DNA from 2 places in the Streptomyces sp. NPDC096205 genome. Region 1 is predicted to be linked to the other one. Evidence: riboswitches for the same ligand, from Rfam matches in the RefSeq annotation. Region 1 holds a riboswitch; the other holds the start of a gene.
The links. Region 1 has a riboswitch for S-adenosylmethionine ahead of thrC (threonine synthase). Riboswitches for the same ligand answer to the same signal wherever they lie in the genome.

Region 2: linked by a shared signal. The riboswitch ahead of ACIQ6Y_RS08505 (aminotransferase class V-fold PLP-dependent enzyme) and the one ahead of thrC (threonine synthase) in region 1 are both predicted to bind S-adenosylmethionine.

What each region holds. Positions count from the first base shown of each region.
Region 1 covers NZ_JBIWFS010000006.1:139,372-147,021, reverse strand. The annotation lists gene ACIQ6Y_RS22880 (hypothetical protein) at 1-83, shown strand, start outside; gene ACIQ6Y_RS22875 (NADH:flavin oxidoreductase) at 87-1,214, opposite strand; gene groL (chaperonin GroEL) at 1,387-3,009, opposite strand; gene ACIQ6Y_RS22865 (cold-shock protein) at 3,419-3,625, opposite strand; gene ACIQ6Y_RS22860 (MoaD/ThiS family protein) at 4,077-4,352, opposite strand; gene thrC (threonine synthase) at 4,349-5,632, opposite strand; SAM riboswitch class I at 5,651-5,798, opposite strand; gene ACIQ6Y_RS22850 (glucosyl-3-phosphoglycerate synthase) at 5,957-6,901, shown strand; gene ACIQ6Y_RS22845 (trehalose-6-phosphate synthase) at 6,971-7,650, shown strand, end outside.
Region 2 covers NZ_JBIWFS010000002.1:457,118-464,767, reverse strand. The annotation lists gene ACIQ6Y_RS08520 (Rieske 2Fe-2S domain-containing protein) at 1-590, shown strand, start outside; gene ACIQ6Y_RS08515 (cytochrome bc complex cytochrome b subunit) at 587-2,224, shown strand; gene trpD (anthranilate phosphoribosyltransferase) at 2,368-3,432, shown strand; SAM riboswitch class IV at 3,522-3,639, shown strand; gene ACIQ6Y_RS08505 (aminotransferase class V-fold PLP-dependent enzyme) at 3,785-5,146, shown strand; gene ACIQ6Y_RS08500 (Lrp/AsnC family transcriptional regulator) at 5,223-5,504, opposite strand; gene ACIQ6Y_RS08495 (rhomboid family intramembrane serine protease) at 5,501-6,247, opposite strand; gene ACIQ6Y_RS08490 (hypothetical protein) at 6,403-6,642, shown strand; gene ACIQ6Y_RS08485 (NYN domain-containing protein) at 6,680-7,650, shown strand, end outside.

The sequences.
Region 1 (7,650 bases):
ACGAGTTCACCGACTACGAGGTGCTGCGTGTCTGGGGCACCCCGGTCCGCGTCGACATCGAGCCGCTGAACGGCAGCCTGTGAAGGTCAGCTGAGGGTCTTCAGCGCGGCGGCGTCGTACGGCTTGAGCTCGGCCGTCCGGTCGGCGAGCACCTTGGCCGCCCACTCCGGGTCCTGGAGCAGCGCGCGGCCGACGGCGACCATGTCGAACTCGTCGGACTCCAGCCGGTCCAGGAGGTTGTCGATGCTGCCGAGCGGCGCGCCCTCGCCCTGGAACGCCCCGATGAAGTCGCCGTCGAGGCCGACCGAGCCGACGGAGATGACCTGCTTGCCGGTGAGCTTCTTCGTCCAGCCGGCCAGGTTCAGGTCGGAGCCGTCGAACTCGGGGAGCCAGTAGCGCCGGGTGGAGGCGTGGAAGACGTCGACGCCGGCCGCCGCGAGCGGGGTGAGGACGGCCTCCAGCTCCTCGGGCGTCTCGGCGAGGCGGGCGGTGTAGTCCTGCTGCTTCCACTGCGAGTAGCGGAAGATGACGGGGAACTCGGGGGAGACGGCCTCCCGCACCGCGGCGACGATCTCGGCGGCGAACTTGGTGCGGGCCACCGCGTCACCGCCGTAGGCGTCGGTACGGCGGTTGGTGCCGGCCCACAGGAACTGGTCGACGAGGTAGCCGTGGGCGCCGTGGATCTCCACGCCGTCGAAGCCGATGCGCTCGGCGTCCGCGGCGGCCCGCGCGAACGCGGCGACGACGTCGCCCAGGTCCTGCTGGGTCATGGCCTTACCCGTGGGCTCGGCGCCCGCGGTGACCAGGCCGGAGGGGCCCATGGCGGGGGCGTCGGGGAACGGGCCGTCGCCCTGGTTGCGGACCATGCCGATGTGCCACAGCTGCGGGACGATCGTGCCGCCGGCCGCGTGCACGTCCTCGGCGACCTTCGCCCAGCCCGCCAGCTGCTCCTCGCCGTGGAAGCGCGGGACGCGGCGGCTGTTGCCGGCCGAGTCGTGGCCGACGTAGGTGCCCTCGGTGACGATCAGGCCGACGCCGGCCGCGGCGCGGCGGGCGTAGTAGGAGCGCACGTCCTCACCCGGTATGCCGCCCGGGGAGAACATGCGGGTCATGGGGGCCATCACGATCCGGTTGGGGACGGTGAGGCCGTTCAGCGTGATCGGCCGGGACAGCACCGCGGCGGCGCGGGAGGCGGGGGACTCGGTGACGCTCACGTGGGGGCTCCTCAGGTCGTGCGCCGGTGAAACCGGTCGGTATGTGAGTGCGCATTCTTGCAGGTTCTTAAGTACCTGCCTATGACCCCGGACACGCCGAAGGGCGGCACCCCCTGTCGGAGACAGGAAGTGCCGCCCTCGTGCGCAGGACTGCCGCTGATCCTCGGGAGGATCAGAAGTCCATGTCACCGCCCGGCATGCCGCCGCCGGCCGGCGCAGCGGCCTTCTCCGGCTTGTCGGCGATGACGGCCTCGGTGGTCAGGAACAGCGCGGCGATGGAGGCGGCGTTCTGCAGGGCAGAGCGGGTCACCTTCGCCGGGTCGATGATGCCCTCGGCGATCATGTCGACGTACTCACCGGTCGCGGCGTTGAGGCCGTGGCCGACGGGAAGGTTGCGCACCTTCTCGACGATGACGCCACCCTCGAGACCACCGTTGGCGGCGATCTGCTTCAGCGGGGCCTCCAGCGCGAGCTTCACGGCGTTGGCGCCGGTCGCCTCGTCACCCTCGAGCTCCAGCTTCTCGAAGACCTGGGAGGCCTGCAGCAGGGCCACGCCACCACCGGCGACGATGCCCTCCTCGACGGCCGCCTTCGCGTTGCGAACGGCGTCCTCGATGCGGTGCTTGCGCTCCTTGAGCTCCACCTCGGTGGCGGCACCGGCCTTGATGACGGCCACGCCGCCCGCGAGCTTCGCCAGGCGCTCCTGGAGCTTCTCGCGGTCGTAGTCGGAGTCGCTGTTCTCGATCTCGGCGCGGATCTGGTTCACGCGGCCGCCCACCTGCTCCGAGGAGCCGGCGCCGTCGACGATGGTGGTCTCGTCCTTGGTGATGACGACCTTGCGGGCGCGGCCCAGGAGGTCCAGGGTCGCGTTCTCCAGCTTGAGGCCGACCTCCTCGGAGATGACCTCGCCGCCCGTGAGGATGGCGATGTCGCCGAGCATGGCCTTGCGGCGGTCACCGAAGCCCGGGGCCTTGACGGCGACGGACTTGAAGGTGCCGCGGATCTTGTTGACGACCAGGGTCGACAGGGCCTCGCCCTCGACGTCCTCGGCGATGATCAGCAGCGGCTTGCCCGACTGCATGACCTTCTCCAGGAGCGGGAGCAGGTCCTTGACCGAGGAGATCTTGGAGTTGGCGATGAGGATGTACGGGTCCTCGAGCACCGCCTCCATGCGCTCCATGTCGGTCGCGAAGTAGGCGGAGATGTAGCCCTTGTCGAAGCGCATGCCCTCGGTGAGCTCGAGCTCCAGACCGAAGGTCTGCGACTCCTCGACGGTGATGACGCCTTCCTTGCCGACCTTGTCCATCGCCTCGGCGATGAGCTCGCCGATCTGCGTGTCGGCGGCGGAGATGGAGGCGGTGGAGGCGATCTGCTCCTTGGTCTCGACCTCCTTGGCCTGGTCGAGCAGCGCACCGGAGACGGCCTCGACGGCCTTCTCGATGCCGCGCTTGAGAGCCATCGGGTTGGCACCGGCGGCCACGTTGCGCAGACCCTCGCGCACGAGCGCCTGGGCGAGAACGGTGGCGGTGGTCGTACCGTCGCCGGCGACGTCGTCCGTCTTCTTGGCGACTTCCTTGACCAGCTCGGCGCCGATCTTCTCGTACGGGTCCTCGAGCTCGATCTCCTTGGCGATGGAGACACCATCGTTGGTGATCGTGGGGGCGCCCCACTTCTTCTCGAGGACGACGTTGCGACCCTTGGGGCCGAGCGTCACCTTGACGGCGTCCGCGAGCTGGTTCATGCCGCGCTCGAGGCCGCGCCGCGCCTCCTCGTCGAACGCGATGATCTTGGCCATGTGAAGTGGTCCCTCCAGGACTGGGGGTGATTCCTTCGGACCGCGCCCGCGCCCGCGACGGACGGCCTGCCTGCCCCGTGGTTCCTTGCCCCACTTGGCCTGCGGCCTCACCGACCCGGTCCTTCGTTGTCACTCTCACCTTCAGAGTGCTAACGCAATGATTAGCACTCGCCCCCTGCGAGTGCAAGCGGCTCTCGGGGTTCGGGCCGGGGGGATCAGCCGCAGGCGCGGGGTTCGGGCCGGGGGGATCAGCCGCAGGCGCGGGGTTCGGGCCGGGGGGATCAGCCGGAGGCGAACAGGACACGGGCGAGCGGCACGTCCAGGAGACTGCGGGCAGGACGAAGGGCCCGCACCCCGGGAGGTGCGGGCCCTTCGAAGAAGAACGTCGCGCAGTGAGTCGACGCGTGCTTCAGCTGGTCGCCAGCCGGACCATGTCCGCCTGCGGCCCCTTCTGGCCCTGCGAGATCTCGAAATCGACTCGCTGGCCTTCTTCCAGGGTGCGGTACCCGTCCATCTGAATCGCGCTGTAGTGGACGAAGACGTCCGCACCACCGTCGACCGCGATGAAGCCGTACCCCTTCTCCGCGTTGAACCACTTGACGGTGCCCTGAGCCATGCCTAACTCCCCTATTACTGGCCCTTGCACAGATCCACACTTCGCGGACCCGGGTCAGACCTCACCCCCCATTGGCCGGGGGCGTGCGCCGGAACGCGTCGACCGCGGCTGAATGTATCTGTCCAACTGCCGTCTGCAACAGGTCAATCGGACGAGAATTCAGGACGCAGGCGTTCGGGAGTTTGCCAAGAATTCACCCTGTTTCAGGGCAAGTCGGGCCGCACATAAGGAGCGAAAGGCGCAAAACCGCCGGGCACTTTGGCTGCTTCTCGTCGGTTCTCGACGGATCCTCGAGCGGACTTCATATGCACCCGGCATACGGAGGCGGCGGGCTTCCCCAACTCTACCGTGCTCAACCATGCAGAATTGCCCCCTCCGCTTCTCTCACGGAGGGGGCAATTCGATGAACTCTCGGTGACCACCCTTACCGAAGGTAATGGGCGGGCGGGTCTCAGCCGCCGGCGACCGCCGGAATGATGGAGACGCCGGCCCCGTCCGGGGTCGCGGTCTCCAGCCCCTGCTCGAAGCGCACGTCGTCGTCGTTGACGTACACGTTCACGAACCGGCGCAGCTTGCCCTGGTCGTCGAGCACCCGGGCGGCGATGCCCGTGTGGTTCTTCTCCAGGTCGGCGATGACCTCGGCGAGGTTCGCGCCCTGGGCGGGAACCTCGGCCTGACCGCCGGTGTAGGTGCGCAGGATGGTGGGGATGCGGACGGTCACGCTCATGCGAGGCCAGCCTCTCGGAAGGAGTCCAGGTTGGGGCGGATGGTGGCGGTCAGACCGGTACCGGCCACCGCGTCGAGGGTCTTCAGGCCGTCACCCGTGTTGAGGACGACGGTGGTCAGCGAGGGGTCGAGGACACCGCTGTCGATCAGCTTCTTCGTCACGCCGACGGTCACACCGCCGGCCGTCTCGGCGAAGATGCCCTCGGTCCGGGCGAGCAGCTTGATCGCGTCGACGATCTGCTCGTCGGTCACGTCCTCCACAGAACCGCCGGTGCGGCGCGCGATGTCCAGGACGTACGGCCCGTCGGCCGGGTTGCCGATGGCCAGCGACTTGGCGATGGTGTCCGGCTTCTGCGGGCGCACCACGTCGTGCCCGGCCTTGAAGGCGGTGGACACCGGCGAGCAGCCCTCGGCCTGCGCACCGAAGATCTTGTACGGCCTGTCCTCGACGAGCCCGAGCTTGATCAGCTCCTGGAGCCCCTTGTCGATCTTCGTCAGCTGCGAGCCCGAGGCGATGGGCACCACGATCTGGTCGGGCAGCCGCCAGCCGAGCTGCTCGCAGATCTCGTACGCGAGGGTCTTGGACCCTTCCGCGTAGTACGGGCGCAGGTTGACGTTGACGAAGCCCCAGCCCTCGCCCGCCGGGTCGCCGATGAGCTCGGAGCAGAAGCGGTTGACGTCGTCGTAGTTGCCCTCGATGCCGACGAGTTCGCCGCCGTAGACCGCGGCCATGACGACCTTGCCCTGCTCCAGGTCGTGCGGGATGAACACGCACGAGCGGAAACCGGCACGAGCGGCGGCGGCACCCACCGCGCCGGCCAGGTTGCCGGTGGAGGAGCACGAGAGGGTGGTGAACCCGAAGGCACGCGCGGCCTCGAGAGCCTGCGCGACGACCCGGTCCTTGAAGGAATGAGTCGGGTTGCCGGAGTCGTCCTTGATGAACAGCCCGCCGGTCACGCCCAGCTCGCGCGCCAGGTTGTCTGCCTGCACGAGCTTGGTCCAGCCGGGGTTCAGGTTGGGCTTCTCGGCCACGTCGGCGGGCACCGGCAGCAGCGGCGCGTACCGCCAGATGTTCGCGGGGCCGGACTCGATCCGCTTGCGCAGCTCTTCGGCGTCGTAGGAGGAGAAGTCGTACGCGATCTCCAGCGGTCCGAAGCACTCCTCGCAGGCGAAGAGGGGTCCGAGGGGCACCTGGTGCCCGCACTCGCGACAGCTCAGGGCGGCGGCCGGCCCGAGGTCGACGGTGGAATCGGTGGAGGTTGCAACAGTCTGCGCAGCCATGTGAGGCGAGGCCCTTTCTCCTCATCTTCCTCACGACGCATCTCGCCGTGAGACGGATTTGGCACCTTCCCTAGCCGGGAGCCTCGCTGCACGAATGTCAGGAGAACCGACTGGAGGGTTGCCGGGGCTTCATCGGGCCGTATCCCTCTGCCCCTCTGGATGAGCGGTATGGAGTTGTCCACGCGGAGGACCCCCGACATGCGATGGTCATCAGCGTTGTTCAAGACTGTAACCGAAGGCCAGGACAGTTGAGATAGCCGTCCGAACCGCGAGATGGATCACTTCCGACCCCCTCGCCGAGAGAACGCAGAGGAGCCGCAGGCTGTGCTGGAAGAAGTCGAGCGCTGGCTGACCACTCGCTCCTGGTCCGTCACCGACCGCCCGCTCCACCAGATCCTGGCCGCGAAGCGCGCGAGCGGCCTGAGGGTCTCCGTCGTGCTGCCCGCGCTCAACGAGGAGGAGACGGTCGGCGACATCGTCGCGATCATCCGCCACGACCTGATGCAGCAGGTCCCCCTCGTCGACGAGATAGTCGTGGTCGACTCGGCCTCCACCGACCGCACCGCGGAGGTCGCCGCAGCGGCAGGCGCCAAGGTCGTCCACCGCGACGACATCCTCCCCCGCATCCCGTCCGTCCCCGGCAAGGGCGAAGTGCTCTGGCGCTCGCTCCTCGTCACCAGCGGGGACATCGTCTGCTTCATCGACGCCGACCTGAAGGAGTTCTCCTCGGACTTCGTCTCCGGCATCGTCGGCCCCCTGCTCACCGACCCCGACGTGGACCTGGTCAAGGGCATGTACGACCGCCCCCTGGCCGGCGCCCAGGGCCAGGGCGGCCGCGTCACCGAGCTGATGGCCCGCCCCCTGCTCAACATGCACTGGCCCCAGCTCGCCGGCTTCGTCCAGCCCCTGGGCGGCGAGTACGCGGCCCGCCGCAGCCTCCTCGAACAGCTCCCCTTCCCCGTCGGCTACGGCGTGGAGCTGGGCATGCTCGTGGACTCCCTGCACCTGGTGGGCCTGGACGCCCTCGCCCAGGTCGACGTCGGCGTCCGCAAGCACCGCCACCAGGACGGCCAGGCCCTGGGCCGCATGGCGGCGGCGATCTACCGCACGGCCCAGCTCCGCCTGGCCCGCGGCCACCTCATCCGCCCCGCCCTCACCCAGTTCGAACGGGGCGAGGACGGCTTCGAGGCCCGCACCTACTCCGTGGACACCGAGGAGCGTCCGCCGATGCTGGAGATCGCAGAGTACGCGTCACGCAAGGTCGCGTGACGCCCGAACTCTCCGTATCCGGCTGATACGCGCGTTTGAGCGTTTCCGGGCCGGGCTAGGTTGAGGGCTATGGCTTCCACGCACGGTGCACAGGTGCTGGTCGCGTCCAACCGCGGCCCGGTCTCGTACGAACTGCGCGAGGACGGCGCGCTGCACGCAAGACGCGGCGGTGGCGGACTGGTCTCCGGCCTCTCCGCGATCGGCCCGGACGCCGGCGCCCTCTGGGTCTGCTCGGCCCTGTCCGACGGCGACCGCGAGGCCGTCCGCCGCGGCGAGGGCGAGCCGGGCGTCCGCATGCTGGACATCCCGGCCGACGTCCACGCCGACGCCTACAACGGCATCGCCAACTCGGTCCTCTGGTTCGTCCACCACATGCTGTACCAGACCCCACTGGAACCGGTCTTCGACGAGGACTTCCGCCGCCAGTGGAGTTCCTACGAAACCTACAACCGGGCCTTCGCGGAAGCGCTCGCCGCCGAGGCGGCCGAGGGCGCGGCAGTGATCGTCCAGGACTACCACCTCGCCCTGGTCCCGGGCCTCCTGCGCACCCTGCGCACCGACCTGCGCATCGGCCACTTCTCCCACACCCCCTGGGCCCCGCCCGAGTACTTCCGCATGCTCCCGGACGACATCTCCGCCCAGCTCCTGAAGGGCATGCTCGGCGCGGACCGCCTCGGCTTCCTCACCCACCGCTGGGCGAACGCCTTCACCGCGTGCTGCGAGGAATTCGCCGGCGGCCCGGGCGACAC
Region 2 (7,650 bases), on a different contig from region 1:
CGATCGGCCGGCGCAAGCTGATCCGCAACACCATGTTCGGTGCGCTCACCCTGGTGCCGCTGTCCGGTGTCGTGCTGCTGCGCGACCTCGGCCCGCTGCCCGAGGACAAGCTGCGTCACACCCTGTGGCGCAAGGGCAAGCTGCTCGTCAACATGAACACCAACGAGCCGCTGCGTCCCTCCGACGTGGCCGTGGGTTCGCTGACCTTCGCCAAGCCCGAGGGCCTGGAGGAGCACGACCACGACTTCCAGAACGAGATCGCCAAGGCGGCCCTGATGATCGTCCGGCTCCAGCCGGAGGACATCAAGGACAAGCGCGAGCTCGACTGGTCGCACGAAGGCATCGTGGCGTTCTCCAAGATCTGCACCCACGTGGGCTGCCCGATCTCGCTGTACGAGCAGCAGACGCACCACGTGCTGTGTCCCTGCCACCAGTCCACCTTCGACCTGTCCGACGGTGCCCGGGTGATCTTCGGTCCCGCCGGTCACGCCCTGCCGCAGCTGCGCATCGGCGTGAACGACGAGGGCTACCTCGAGGCGCTCAGCGACTTCGACGAGCCCGTCGGCCCTGCCTTCTGGGAGCGCGGATGAGCACCAACCAGACCACCGACTCCCGCGCACGCGGGAAGGCACCGGCCGGCGAGCGGATCGCCGACTGGGCCGACGGCCGGCTCGGGATCTACTCCCTGGCCAAGGCCAACATGCGCAAGATCTTCCCCGACCACTGGTCGTTCATGCTGGGTGAGATCTGCCTCTACAGCTTCATCATCATCATCCTCACGGGTGTGTACCTGACGCTGTTCTTCCACCCGTCGATGAACGAGGTGGAGTACCACGGCAGTTACGTGCCGCTGCAGGGCCAGCTCATGTCGGAGGCGTTCTCCTCCACGCTGGACATCAGCTTCGACGTCCGTGGCGGTCTGCTCATCCGGCAGATCCACCACTGGGCCGCGCTGATCTTCCTCGCCGGCATGTTCGTGCACATGATGCGCGTGTTCTTCACGGGCGCGTTCCGCAAGCCGCGTGAGATCAACTGGCTGTTCGGCTTCCTGCTGTTCGTCCTGGGCATGTTCACCGGTTTCACCGGCTACTCGCTCCCGGACGACCTGCTCTCCGGCACCGGTGTCCGCTTCACGCAGGGCGCGATCCTGTCGACGCCGATCGTGGGCACGTACATCTCGATGTTCCTGTTCGGCGGCGAGTTCCCGGGCACCGACTTCGTGGCCCGCTTCTACTCGATCCACATCCTGCTGCTGCCGGGCATCATGCTCGGTCTGGTGGTCGGCCACCTGATCCTGGTCTTCTACCACAAGCACACGCAGTTCGCGGGTCCCGGCAAGACGAACAAGAACGTCGTCGGCATGCCGCTGCTGCCGGTCTACATGGCCAAGGCCGGAGGCTTCTTCTTCCTGGTCTTCGGTGTCATCGCGGCCATCGCGGCGATCGCGCAGATCAACCCGATCTGGGCGATGGGCCCCTACCGTCCGGACCAGGTGTCCACCGGCGCCCAGCCCGACTGGTACATGGGCTTCGCCGAGGGTCTCATCCGCTTCTTCCCGGGCTGGGAGATCAACCTCTGGGGCCACACGCTGGTCCTGGGCGTGTTCATCCCGCTGGTCCTGTTCGGTGTGGTGCTGATCGCGCTCGCGGTCTACCCGTTCATCGAGTCCTGGATCACCGGCGACAAGCGCGAGCACCACATCCTGGACCGTCCGCGCAACGCCCCGACGCGCACCGCGTTCGGCGTCGCCTGGATCACGCTGTACATGATCACGCTGGTCGGCGGTGGAAACGACCTCTGGGCCACCCACTTCCACCTGTCGATCAACGCGGTCACGTGGTTCGTCCGGATCGGCTTCTTCGCCGGACCGGTCATCGCGTTCATCCTCACCAAGCGGATCTGCCTCGGCCTGCAGCGCCGTGACAAGGACAAGGTCCTGCACGGTCGCGAGACCGGCACGATCAAGCGCCTGCCGCACGGTGAGTTCATCGAGGTGCACGAGCCGCTCAGCCAGGAGGCGCTGCACACGCTCACCGCGCACGAGCAGTACAAGCCGGCGGAGATCGGCCCCACGGTCGACGAGAACGGCGTCGAGCGCAAGGTGAAGGGCTCCGAGAAGCTGCGCGCGAAGCTGAGCAACGCGTACTACGGCGAGGACTCCCAGATCCCGAAGCCGACTGTCGAGGAGTACAAGGAGATCACGAGCGGCCACGGCCACCACTGATCGCTGCGCTCGCCACACAGTGAAGGGCCCCCGTCCGGTGTTCGGACGGGGGCCCTTCGCCGTGCCGTCGGCTGGATAGGGTGGGTGCAGGAGTCTTCACGACCCGGACACCGTATTTTTCTCGTACTCACTAGGAGCGGCTGATGAGCGCTGTGACCCCCGCTGGAGGCGACACCGCGGCGGGCCGTTCCTGGCCCGAGGTGCTGAACGCCCTGCTGGACGGGTACGACCTGAGCGCGGAGGCGACCGCGTGGGCGATGGACCGGATCATGCGCGGCGAGGCCACCGACGCGCAGATCGCCGGCTTCGCGGTGGCGCTGCGCGCCAAGGGCGAGACCGTCGAGGAGATCACGGGCCTGGTGCGTGCGATGTACGAGCACGCCAATGTCATCGAGGTGCCCGGCGACACGGTCGACATCGTCGGCACCGGCGGCGACGGCGCCAAGACGGTGAACATCTCCACCATGTCCTCCATCGTGGTGGCCGGCACCGGCGCGAAGGTCGTCAAGCACGGCAACCGCGCCGCGTCCTCCGCCTCGGGCGCCTCCGACGTGCTGGAGAAGCTCGGCGTCAACCTGGAGCTGACCCCCGCGCGGGTGGCCGAGGTCGCCGAGGAGGCCGGCATCACCTTCTGCTTCGCGGTGAAGTTCCACCCGGCGCTGCGTCATGTGGCGGCCGCCCGCGGCCAGTTGGGCATCCGCACCACCTTCAACTTCCTCGGCCCGCTGACCAACCCGGCCAAGGTGAGAGCCCAGGCCGTCGGTGTCGCGCACGCGCGCATGGCGCCGATCGTCGCGGGCGTCCTCGCCGAGCGCGGCAACTCCTCGCTGGTGTTCCGCGGCGACGACGGCCTGGACGAGCTCACCACCACGGCCACCTCCCGCGTCTGGGTGGTCCGCGACGGCCAGGTCACCGAGGAGTCCTTCGACCCGCGTGAGGTCGGCCTGGACCTGGTCCCGGTCGAGGCCCTGCGCGGCGCCGACGCCTCCTACAACGCCGAGGTCGCCCGCCGTCTGCTCGACGGCGAGACCGGCCCGGTCCGTGACGCCGTCCTGCTGAACTCGGCGGCCGCGCTGGTCGCCCTGGAGCCCACCGGCGCCCCGCTGGCCGAGCAGCTCCGGGCCGGCATGGCGAAGGCCGCGGAGTCGATCGACTCGGGCGCGGCCAGGCGGACGCTCGACCGCTGGGTGGCGGTCAGCAACGCCTGACCGCGACGCCTGACCGTACGACGACTGTCGTCCCGCGATCCGGACACGGGTTGCGGGGCGACGATCTTTTCGCGTACGTTCCTGTACCAGGTCATGAGTGACAGTCATGAGGCCCCGGCCGACTGTCCGGCAACCCTCCGTCCGTGGCGGGGTGCCCCGGGTGAAGACCAGGCCGCACGGCAGCAAGGCCTGCGGCAAGCGCGGACCCCTCGCGAAACCAGGGGTCCTGGGTCGTTCGAGGGAGTCTCCCGTGAGCAAGCGAATGCGTTAGGGCCGCCGAGCCCCGCCTCCGCACACCCCTTTTCCTTCCTCCCCGTACCTCTTACGGGGCCTCTCTCACGGGAGTTCCGCCATGTCCGTCTCCACCGCTGCCGCCGACCAGTCCGTTTGTGCCCCTCTGTCCGTTCTGGGCCGGGATGTCACCGTCCCGCTCGTCACCGGCGGCGAGGTCACCTACGCGGCCCTCGACTACGCGGCCAGCGCCCCCGCCCTCCAGCGGGTCTGGGACGACGTGGCCGCGTACGCCCCGTACTACGGCAGCGTCCACCGCGGCGCCGGCTACCTCTCCCAGCTGTCCACCGACCTGTTCGAGAACGCCCGCGTGACGGTCGCCGAGTTCCTGGACTGCCGCGCCGACGACCAGGTGGTCTTCACCCGCTCCACCACCGACTCCCTGAACCTGCTGGCCCGAGCCCTGCCCGCCGACTGCGAGGTCTTCGTCTTCGAGACCGAGCACCACGCCTCACTGCTGCCCTGGCAGGACGCCCGGGTCACCTACCTCGACGCCCCGCGCACCCCGCGCCAGGCCGTTCAGACCCTGGAGCGCGCCCTCGCCGACCGCGACCCGTACGGACCGGCCCTGGTGTGCGTGACCGGCGCCTCGAACGTCACCGGTGAGCTGTGGCCGGTCCGTGAGCTGGCCGCCGCCGCGCACGCCCATGGCGCCCGGATCGTCCTGGACGCCGCCCAGCTGGCCCCGCACCACCCGGTCTCCGTCCGTGACCTCGACGTCGACTGGGTCGCCTTCTCCGGCCACAAGCTGTACGCCCCCTTCGGCTCCGGCGTCCTCGCCGGCCGCGCCGACTGGCTGCGCGAGGCCGAGCCCTACCTCGCGGGCGGCGGCGCCAGCCGCAAGGTCACCCGCCGCGAGGACGGCGGCGTCGCCGTCGAGTGGCACGAGAGCGCGGCCCGTCACGAGGCCGGCTCCCCGAACGTCATCGGCGTCTACTCCATCGCCTCCGCCTGCAAGGCCCTCACCGAGGCGGGCTGGGACATCCTGGTCGCCCGCGAGGAGCATTTGATCGCCAAGGTCCGCGAGGGCCTCGCCGAGGTCCCCGAGGTGAAGATCCTCTCCCTCTTCGGCGACGACGCCCCGCGGGTCGGCGTGATCTCCTTCGTGGTCGAGGGCTGGAACAGCTCCCACTTCGCCGCCGCCCTCTCCGCCGAGTACGGCATCGGCGTCCGCGACGGCCTCTTCTGCGCCCACCCCCTCGTCCGCACCCTCCTCGGCACCGACCCCCAGACCCAGGGCGAATGCGGCGCCCCCGAGGCCGCCCCGGGCGAGAAGTCCCTCAACGCCATCCGAGTGAGCTTCGGAGCGGGCACGCCCGACGAGCACGTGGACAGGTTCGTCACCGCCGTCAAGGAGCTGGTGACGAAGGGGGCCAAGTGGACGTACCGCACGGAGGAGGGTCGCTGCGTACCAGTGCGCTAGGGGCGCGGGGAACTGCGCGAGCAACCCACGACAACCCGCAGACGCGCAAAAGCCCGCACCCCCGAGTCGGTAGGCGTCAGGAATCCAGCCCGATCGCAAAAGCCGCCTCGAGGTCATGCTGCGAGTACGTCCGGAACGCCACATGCGTGTCCGTCGCCTCGACCCCAGGAATCTTGCTGATCCGCCCAGGGATGACATCCGCCAGGTCCTCGTGCTCCCGCACCCGGACCATGGCGATCAGGTCGTACGTCCCCGTGACGGAGAAGACCTCGCTCACCGTCTCCAGCGAAGCGATCTGCTCGGCGATCTCGGGAATGCGGTCCACGCTGGTCTTGATGAGGACGATCGCGGTGATCACGGTTGGTTCTCTCCCTCACGGGCCGGCGTCGACGGGCTGGCCTTCACTCTAGTCGTACGGCCGTACCGGGCCCACGCGTAGCAGAAGCCCAGCCCGAAGCCCACCAGGTGGGCCAGATACGCCACCCCGGGCCCGTCCGGGGCGCGTCCCGCGGCGAGCCACTGCAGGGCCGCCCAGAAGGGGAGCACGACCCACGCGGGGAACCGCAGCGGCAGGAAGAACAGGAACGGCAGCAGGCTGGTCACCCTGGCCCTGGGGAACAGGGCCAGGAACGCGCCCAGCACGGCGGAGATCGCCCCGGAGGCCCCCACCAGCGACTGGTCGGAGTCGGCGTTGGCGGCCGCGTAGCCCAGCAGGGCGAGATAGCCGCAGCCGAGATAGAAGAGGGTGAACTCGATCCGCCCCATGCGTTCCTCGGTCATCATGCCGAAGACGTAGAGGAACAGCATGTTGCCGAGCAGATGCACCCAGCTGCCGTGCACGAACAGCGCCGTCGCCGGGGTCAGCGCGGAGCCCGCCGCGCCCTCGAACAGCTCGGCGGGGATCACCCCCCAGCGCCGGAAGTAGGCCCGCTGGGCGGCGAAGAGCTCCTCCCCGGAGCCGTAGGCCGGGTTCAGGCCCGCCGCCGGGCCGATCAGGAAGATCAGGCAGCACAGGCCGATCAGTGCGTATGTCATCGGCGCCGTCGGCCGCCGCATCGCCTGGGCCGCCCGCCCGGCCACCGCGCTCCAGTTGCTGACCATGACCCCAGAGCATGGCGTAACCGGACGCATACACACAGATCGCCTCGCCGCCGTGGACAGACGGGCATGGTGTCGTCGGCAGGCCGTAGGGTTACGAGCCACACGCGCCGGTAAGCCGGTGCATCACGGAGACTAGAAGGAAGCGAACAGTCACGATGACGGTTCCCCTGCCGACCGCCACGACCCGGTGGCGCTGCACCCTGTGCGGCAATCTCACCCGCTTCGATGTGACCCGCTCGTCGAAGGTCGTCGAGTACGTCCACCTCGACCTCGCCGGAGAGCCGAGCGTGGAGGAGCGCGAGGTGGTCAGTGAGACCATCGAGTCGGTGCGCTGCCGCTGGTGCAACGCGGTGGACCAGGTGGAACTCGTGGACAGGCCGGGTGCCGGCTCCTGAGGGGAGCGGGCCCCGCACAGGCATTGGGGTGTGACGGATGGTGGAGACCGCAGGCGGGGGGCCGGGCGACGGCGCCGCTGAGGTGCTCGACCGTCCGCTGCCCGACGGCGTGCGCCGCCGGGTCGTGCAGATCGTCTCGGACGGCTTCGGCGGGCTGACCGTCGCCGAACTGCCCGCCCAGCTCAGACAGTACGCCCGGTTCGCTCCGAACCGCAGGGCCAAGTTCGCGGGCAACGCGATGGCCTCCGCGCTGGAGACCGACCCGCTGTTCCGGCAGCGGATCGGCGAGAAGCTCCGCGAGGCCCAGCCCGAGCTGACCGGCGCGCTGGACGCGGGGTCGCCGCCGCCGGCCGCGGACCCGCTGGACGTGGCGGCAGCGGCCTATGTGCTGCGCCCCACCGGCTGGGTGAAGCTGGTGACGGCCGCGGGCGAGGAGGCCCTGCGCGCCGACGCCGAGCGCGCGGACGAGGAGAGCCGGGCCGAACTGGAGCGGCTGCGCGCCGAACTGGCCGCCGCCCGTGAGCACACCCGCGCGGAGACCGAGCGGCTGCGCACCGAGCTGGAGTCGGCCCGCAAGGAAGCCGAATCGCTTCACCGCAAGCTCCGCGCGGCGCTCAGCGACGTCAAGCGCGGCGAGGCCGCGCTGCGCAAGACGCACGCCGAGATGGACACCGTACGGGCCGAGAGTCATGCGCAGGTGTCCGCCGCGGAGAGTGAGGCGCGGCGGCTCAAGGCGCGTCTGGGGGAGACCGAGGCCGCCCTGGAGGCAAGCCGCAAGGCGGCCCGTGAGGGGCGCAGCGTCGAGGACATGCGGGTACGGCTGCTGCTGGACACCGTGCTCGACGCGGCGCAGGGGCTGCGGCGTGAACTCGCCCTGCCGCCGGTGTCGGTGCGGCCCGCGGAGACCGTGGACGCGGTCGAGCCGGGGCGGATGACGCCGAAGGACATCGCCGCGCGGGCGCTGAGCGAGGACGACCCGGCGATCCTGGACCAGTTGCTGGCGCTGCC